Regions from separate parts of the Cobetia sp. 3AK genome, predicted to be linked through region 1. Evidence: riboswitches for the same ligand, from Rfam matches in the RefSeq annotation. Region 1 holds a riboswitch; the other holds the start of a gene.
The links. Region 1 has a riboswitch for thiamine pyrophosphate ahead of thiC (phosphomethylpyrimidine synthase ThiC). Riboswitches for the same ligand answer to the same signal wherever they lie in the genome.
Positions count from the first base shown of each region.

Region 2: linked by a shared signal. The riboswitch ahead of QD228_RS14535 (ABC transporter ATP-binding protein) and the one ahead of thiC (phosphomethylpyrimidine synthase ThiC) in region 1 are both predicted to bind thiamine pyrophosphate.

Region 1 covers NZ_JARWKR010000002.1:315,103-319,247, reverse strand. Annotated here, with positions in the region: gene QD228_RS03830 (TIGR04282 family arsenosugar biosynthesis glycosyltransferase) at 1-79, shown strand, start outside; TPP riboswitch at 232-370, shown strand; gene tenA (thiaminase II) at 514-1,173, shown strand; TPP riboswitch at 1,364-1,504, shown strand; gene thiC (phosphomethylpyrimidine synthase ThiC) at 1,632-3,641, shown strand; gene QD228_RS03815 (peptidylprolyl isomerase) at 3,772-4,050, opposite strand.
Region 2 covers NZ_JARWKR010000011.1:19,863-24,007, forward strand. Annotated here, with positions in the region: gene QD228_RS14525 (potassium/proton antiporter) at 1-225, opposite strand, end outside; gene QD228_RS14530 (hypothetical protein) at 347-1,306, opposite strand; TPP riboswitch at 1,432-1,545, shown strand; gene QD228_RS14535 (ABC transporter ATP-binding protein) at 1,607-2,359, shown strand; gene QD228_RS14540 (ABC transporter permease) at 2,356-3,123, shown strand; gene QD228_RS14545 (ABC transporter substrate-binding protein) at 3,189-4,145, shown strand, end outside.

The sequences.
Region 1 (4,145 bases):
TGAGCCTCACGATCTGGTGCGCCTGAGGCGACACTTCCCAGCCCTGATGGCGAACCTCTCCTCCTGTCAGCCTGCATGACACGCTTCCCGCATTGCAGGAAGCCCTTTCGGCATCGCAGGAGGCCCTTTCCGCATCGCAGAAGGCCTCCCAAAGTCGCATGGGTTTTAGGGCGGCAGAGGCTTTTCCTGCACCGCAGGACTGTTACACTCGAGATATCGTGACGTCTGAGTCACAGCTTGACGGGGTGCCGGTAAGACCGGCTGAGATGTCATTCGCACTGTTCGAGGCCTTGCATCGAGGTGCGTGTATGACGATCCCGCCGAACCTGATCCGGTTAGTACCGGCGTAGGGATCAAGCGCGAAGTGTTGCCGCACATCATCTTCACCTCTTCCAGGTGAACGCCGCACCTCCCCCCGCTTTTTCCCTGCAGATTGCCGGACCTGACCACGCTCGAGCCAGACCTTTGCCACTCCATCACGGATTGGCAGCACGCTCACCGAGGGATGCGTCGATGCCCAGCTTTTCAGACCTGACCAGTGCCTGCGCCGAGGAATGGCGCGACTATCTCGAGCATGACTTCGTTCGCCAGCTCGGGGAAGGTCGTCTGCCAGAGGAGTCCTTCCGCCATTACCTGCAGCAGGACTACCTGTTCCTGATCCACTTCGCGCGCGCCTGGGCGCTGGCCGCCTACAAGAGCCGCACCCTCGCGGAGCTGCGTCAGGCCACGGCCAGTCTCGACACCATCCTCAATACCGAGCTCGATCTGCATATCGGCTACTGCAGCGAGTGGGGCATCAGCGAGGATGACCTGAGTGAGCTGCCGGAATCCCGCGCCACCCTGGCCTATACCCGTTACGTACTGGATTGCGGCCAGCGCGGCGACCTGCTCGATCTGCACGTGGCGCTCGCGCCCTGCCTGATCGGCTACGGCGAGATCGCCGAGTGGCTGCTGGATCAGGACACCACCGAGATCGAGGACAATCCGTACGCGGACTGGATCGCGATGTACTCCAGCGATGACTTCAAGGAAGCGGTGGACGCCGAACGTGAATGGCTGGACGCTCGGCTCTCGGAGGTCTCGGAGCGCCGACTGGGCGAACTGGTGGATGTCTTCCGCGATGCGACGCGTCTCGAGATCGACTTCTGGCAGATGGGGCTTGATCGCGACTGATCCGTGGCAGGCCGTCGCCTGACAGGCCGCGCCTGCGCGAACGGAAGACACACCGATTTTCATCGGCCTGGGGACGTGGTCCTCTCGCCAATCATCCAGACACACCACAGGCCATCAGAGCCTGAATGCGAGCACGATGACCTGGGCCAGCACAACGCTCAGCACAGGTCATGCCCGCATTGAACTCTGAGCACGCTTGACGGGGTGCCGGTGGAACCGGCTGAGATCCTGCATGCATCACCTCGCCGCCAAATGGGCGAGGCTGCCAGCAAGGGGTCCCGTGGAACCTGAACCGGTTAGGACCGGCGTAGGAATCAAGCTGATGGTCAGCCGCTGCCCGCGGCCGCCTCGCCCCCGAACCATTGCACTGGTGCGGAATCGGCGATGGCCATCCTCTCCCTGCGCACGGTCTTCCCATGATGACGTCAGCCGTGACGTCGCCCTTTGAGGAGACCTGCATGAGCACTACCCCCACGACTCAAGATCCGCAAGCCACCAACGCCGCCGAACCGTCGCTCGCCCCCCAGCCTGAGGCTGCGCCGAAGGCGCGCGCACGTCCCGGTCGCAAGGATGGCAGTCGCCATCTCGCCAGCGAAGCCCGCGTCGACGCCGCCGCCATCGCGCCGCTGAGCGGCTCGCGCAAGATCTATATCGAAGGCTCCCGCCCGGACATCCGCGTGCCCATGCGCGAGATCGGCTGCTCGCCGACCCAGACCTCCAGCGGCCTGGAAGAGAATCCTCCGATCGTCGTCTACGACACCTCCGGCCCCTACACCGACCCAGCGGTCGAGATCGACATTCGTCGCGGGCTGGCACCGCTGCGCGAGAAGTGGATCGAGGAACGCGGCGATACCGAACAGCTCAATCAGCTGAGCAGCGAATATGGTCGCGTGCGCCAGGCCGACCTGCGCCTGTCGTCCCTGCGTTTCGAGCTGGACCACCGCCCGCGTCGTGCCCTGCCGGGCAAGAATGTCACCCAGCTGCACTATGCGCGCCAGGGCATCATCACGCCGGAGATGGAGTACATCGCGATTCGTGAGAATCAGCGTCGTATCGCGCTGCGTGAGGAATATCAGGGCAGCGACTCCGTCGAGAGCATTCTGGGCCACCAGCACCCGGGTCACAGCTTCGGCGCCAACCTGCCCGACGAGATCACCGCCGAATTCGTGCGTGAGGAAGTCGCGCGTGGCCGCGCCATCATTCCCGCCAACATCAATCACCCGGAAAGCGAGCCGATGATCATCGGCCGCAACTTCCTGGTGAAGGTCAACGGCAACCTGGGCAACTCGGCGGTCACCTCCTCCATCGAGGAAGAGGTCGACAAGATGACCTGGGCGATCCGCTGGGGCTCCGACACCGTGATGGATCTCTCGACCGGCGCCAACATCCACGAGACCCGTGAATGGATTCTGCGCAACTCTCCCGTACCCATCGGCACGGTGCCGATCTATCAGGCGCTGGAGAAGGTCGATGGCGTGGCGGAGAATCTTGATTGGGAGATCTTCCGCGACACGCTGATCGAGCAGGCCGAGCAAGGCGTCGACTACTTCACCATCCACGCCGGCGTCCTGCTGCGCTATGTGCCGCTGACCGCCAGCCGCGTGACCGGCATCGTCTCGCGCGGTGGCTCGATCATGGCCAAGTGGTGTCTGGCACATCACGAGGAAAGCTTCCTCTATCGCCACTTCGAGGACATCTGCGAGATCTGCAAGGCCTACGACATCAGCCTGTCACTGGGCGATGGCCTGCGCCCGGGCTCGGTGGCCGATGCCAATGACGCCGCCCAGTTCGGCGAGCTCGAGACGCTCGGCGAGCTGACGAAGATCGCCTGGCAGCACGATGTCCAGGTCATGATCGAAGGTCCGGGTCACGTGCCGATGCACCTGATCAAGGAGAACATGGACAAGCAGCTCAGCGAGTGCGACGAGGCGCCCTTCTATACCCTCGGTCCGCTGACCACCGACATCGCCCCGGGCTACGACCACATCACCTCCGGTATCGGTGCCGCGATGATCGGCTGGTTCGGCTGCGCCATGCTCTGCTACGTGACCCCCAAGGAGCACCTGGGCCTGCCCAACAAGGACGACGTCAAGACTGGCATCATCACCTACAAGATCGCCGCGCATGCCGCGGACCTGGCCAAGGGGCATCCGGGCGCGCAACGTCGTGACAATGCACTCTCCAAGGCACGCTTCGAGTTCCGCTGGGAAGACCAGTTCAATCTGGGCCTTGACCCGGACACCGCGCGCAGCTTCCACGACGAGACGCTGCCCAAGGATTCGGCCAAGGTCGCCCACTTCTGCTCCATGTGCGGGCCGAAGTTCTGCTCGATGAAGATCACCCAGGAAGTCCGCGACTACGCCAACGAACACGGCCTGACCGGTGACGCCGACAGCGTGATGGCCGGCATGCAGGAGCAGGCTGACAAGTTCAAGCGCGAAGGCAGCCAGCTCTATCAGGAGGTATAGGTAGAGGGATTGGCGCACGAAAGGCTGACGTGCTGAGCCGCACGAAAAACGCCCCGACCATCACTGGTCGGGGCGTTTTCAATGGCCTGCTGCCAACCGCTCATGACGTGTCATGAGCGTGATCCAGAGATCACGTGCGGCTGGTGACTTCCAGCAGGTGATAACCGAACTGGGTCTTCACCGGGCCCTGCACGGTGTTGATCGGTGCGCTGAACACGACTTCGTCGAATTCCTTGACCATCATGCCCGGGCCGAAGGCGCCCAGGTCACCGCCACTGCGACCGGACGGGCAGGAGGAGTGCTCGCGAGCGGCATCAGCGAAATCGCGGCCGTTCTCGATTTCGGTCTTGAGAGCTGCACACTGTTCTTCGCTGGAAACGAGAATATGACGCGCTGTGGCCTGTGCCATGTCTATCACCTGTCACTGATCGAATAAATGCCGCCGGCAATCACCGGCGGCGTGGCAGCACATTGTGGCCCAAGGCGACGCTCGCCGCTAGCGTC
Region 2 (4,145 bases), on a different contig from region 1:
GCCATCGAGCAGAATGAGTGCCAACGCCAGATTGCCGATCAGGTACGCGGTAGAGGCATCATCGAACTGGATGCCGAGCACGCCATCCTCCCCCGCCAGCATGCCGAGTCCCAGGAACAGCAACAGCAGGGGCATGCCGAGACGAGCCGAGACCCGACTTGCCAGCACGCTCAAGGCGATGAGCATGCCCGCCAGCAAGAAGTAATAGTTCAGATTCTCTACCACGTGTGCTCCCCCGCCATTCCCGGCACCAAGTCTCGAATCACGTCTGCGACGGCCCAGAGACAGTATTCCATGTCAGCGACGAGGCTGCAGAGAAATTTCTCAAATATTCATGGACTTGCGATCAACATGTCAGGCTTCTCGGCGACACCCAGGCCGGGGCTGCCGCCAGCTCGGCGTAGCGGGTCGGACCGAAGGCTTCCATCGCCCACAACAGGGCTCGGCACAGCTCACGCTGACCGTCGATATCGACCATGCGCCCATGACGCGAATAACCGGCGAGGAAGGCCTCACGCTGACTCGGCGTCTCCAGCAACAACTCGATCAGTGCCCAGTCGAACTCGATCGGAGCCCACACCAGTGCCTCCCAGTCGCTCCATACCCAGCCGGTGGCGGCGCACAGATATTGGTCCGCGCGCAGGTCCGGCAGACTCCAGACGGCGCGAGCGGGATGCGAGAAGGTACGTGATGGCAGGTCCCCCAGCTCATGGGACAGGGGATGGCGCGCGAGAAAACGCGTCACGCGGGCATTCCAATGCAGCAACGGCATGGGCTGGGCAAGGGGCTGACCAAAGCCGGACACGGTGTCCTGATGCAGCCGCCCGACCTGATCTCCCAACAACTCACAGAAGGTGTCACTGAGATCACTGGGCTGACCGCTGGACCACGGCAGATGCCAGACGGGCGCGCCATCGAGACGTCCCAGATAGGTCAGCGGCAGCGGAGGGATGGGCAAACGCGCCGGCAACGCGCCCGCCAGCCGTGTCAGGGCCTCAGGTTGCGCCCAGCGATCGGCGCCGAAGACACCGCGCATCGCTCGCCAGAAGGGGTCGTGATCCGGGCCGGTCCGCGCCAGCTTGATCAGGCCGGGGGTGCCGCCACGCTGCCGCCACAACCAATTGGCACTATCCGGCCAGGCAAGTGCCAGCGGCTCCAGCGCATGCCCCAGATAGGTGGAAAGACGGCGAGTCAGCGCATCCTCCGGCCAGCCACTGGGCACGGATGTCGCGTCTGGCATCACGGGTCGCTGCGGTGGCACGGGATAACCGCTGGAGCAGGTCGAGAGATCCGGGGTATCAGGCATGTTGATCTCCTTGAGGCTGCGATACCTCGATAGCATACCCAACACCGGGCCATGCAGCATAGCCACACGACAGCCACCCCGACGATGGCAGGGATGCAACCGGCGGGCAGGTGACGGTACACTGTCGGCCTGGATGGGGGTGCCCGAAAGTGGGCTGAGAGCCGATGCGTCACGTCGCATGGCAACCCCTGGAACCTGATCCGGTTGATACCGGCGGAGGGAATTCCGGTCACCTGCCCAAGCGTCAGGCGCCCTGCGTGCTTCCTCCCCTCGGCATGCCGCCTGACCACGGATGACACTGTGTCGCTGGGACTCTCCCTCAACAACGCCCGCATCGATTACGCCAGCCATACGCTGTTTCGTGATCTGTCGGCGCGTCTGGATGCCGGAAGCTGGACGGCCCTGCTGGGCCGCTCGGGCTGCGGCAAGAGCTCACTGCTGCGCCTGCTGGCCGGCCTCGAGATGCCCGACCATCACACGCTGGAACTCACCACCGATGATGGCAAGCCACTGGCGGGTCGCGTCGCCTGGATGGCGCAGCAGGACCTGCTGCTGCCCTGGCGCCGGGTGCTGGACAACCTGTGTCTGGGAGATGACCTCCATCGTCGCCCTCGCGATACCGAGCGGGCCCGCGAACTGCTGGCAGCGGTGGGTCTGGAGGGGCGCGAGCAGGCCTGGCCAGACGCCCTCTCCGGCGGCCAACGCCAACGCGTCGCATTGGCGCGAACGCTCTACCAGCAGGCTCCGGTGGTGATGATGGATGAGCCCTTCTCCGCAGTGGACGCCATCACGCGACTCGAACTGCATGATCTCGCCAGCCGGCTGCTGGACGGACGCACCGTGCTGATGGTCACGCATGACCCGCTCGAGGCGTTGCGCCTGGCCGACCAACTGCTGGTGCTGCGTCCGGGCCGCGACAGCCAGCAGGGGGCAGTGCTCGACCGCTTGCCGGGGCTCTCGCCGCCTCGCCCGGTGCCGCTGGACCTGCCCGCCCTGCAGCAGGCCCAGTCCGAATTGATCACACGCCTGCGCGACGGCGAGGAGACGCCATGAAACGCCTGCATGCCCTGCGTCATCTCGCCATCAGCGCCGCCGTCCTGCTGGGACTCTGGCAACTGGTGATCATCACCACGGCCGTGCCGCCCTACATCCTGCCAGCGCCACTGGCAGTCGCGGAGGTGCTGGTCCGTCAGGCTCCGATGCTGGCACACCACGCCGGCATCACCTTCGCCGAGATTCTTGGCGGGCTGGTACTGGGGGTCCTTCTCGGACTGAGCACCGCGCTGGCACTGGCGTTCATCCCCCGTCTGCGGCGCACCCTGCTGCCATTGCTGCTGATCAGCCAGGTGATCCCGCTGTTCGCGATCGCTCCACTGCTGGTGCTGTGGCTGGGCTATGACATGCTCTCCAAGGTCGTGATGGCCACGCTGATCATCTATTTCCCCGTGGCCTCCACCGGCTACGACGGCCTGCGACAGACCCCTCAGGGCTGGCTGGATCTCGCCCACACCCTGGGCGCCAGCCCGTGGCGACTGCTGCTGCATGTCCAACTGCCCGCCGCGCTGCCGGCATTGGCTTCCGGCGTGCGCATGGCAGCGACAGCCGCTCCCATCGGGGCCGTCATCGGTGAGTGGGCCGGCGCAAGTCAGGGCCTCGGCTATCTGATGCTCAATGCCAATGCCCGGATGGAAATCGACCTGATGTTCGCCGCTCTGCTGGTGCTGGTCGCCTTTTCGCTGCTGCTGTATTTCACGCTGGATGCCCTGCTGCGTCGCCTGATGCCCTGGCATCGGGATCGCCTGACCCGTTTGAACTGAGCGCTTCCGGCTGTCAGGCGATGCCCTGACGGCCTCACATTCTCGACACCACAAGGAATACCGCCATGCCATTCTCGCCATCGGCGATCCGCCGTTCCGGCAAGCTGTCCTGCCTCTTCGCGACGCTGCTGACAACCCTCAGCCTGAGCACCTTCGCCCTGTCAGCCGAGACTGGCGCCAGCGCCGAGCCCCAGGCCCCGACCGCCAGCGATAGTGCAGCGGCAGCGGTCACCAAGACCGGGCAGGACGGTGCCACCCTCGAGCCATACGCTTCTGCCAAGCAGACTGCCGAGACCGAGCAACAGACCCGCCCCGCCGCTGGCGATGTGCAGGACCCGCAAGCGGCCGCCACCGATGCCAAGCCCCTCACGCACCTCAAGGTCATGCTCGACTGGTACACCAATCCCGGCCACGGGCCGCTGGTGCTGGCTCAGGAACTGGGCCTGTTCAAGCAACATGGTCTGGACGTCGAGCTGATCGCTCCGGCAGACCCCAGCGTCCCCCCCAAGCTTGCCGCGGCGGAGCGTGTCGACATCGCCATCAGCTATCAGCCCCAGCTGCACCTGCAGGTGGATCAAGGGCTGCCGCTGGTGCGCATCGGCACGCTGGTGGCCACCCCGCTCAACGTGGTGGTGGTACGGGCTGACAGTGACATCCAGTCGATGGCCGACCTCAAGGGCAAGCGTGTCGGCTATTCCGTCGGTGGCGTGGAGGAAGTCCTGCTGTCCACCATGCTCCAGAACAGCGGCCTGACACTGGATGACATCACCCTGACCAACGTCAACTTCTCGCTGACGCCGTCACTGCTGACCCGCAAGGTCGACGCCGTCACCGGGGCATTCCGCAACTTCGAACTCGCCCAGATGGCACAGGAAGGCGTCAAGGGCCGCGCCTTCTACATCGAGGAAGAAGGCGTGCCGACGTATGACGAACTGATCTTCGTCGCCAACAGCGACAGCTATTCTCACAAGCACGAGCAGTACGCCGCCTTCCTGTCCGCCGTCGGTGAAGCCACCGCCTGG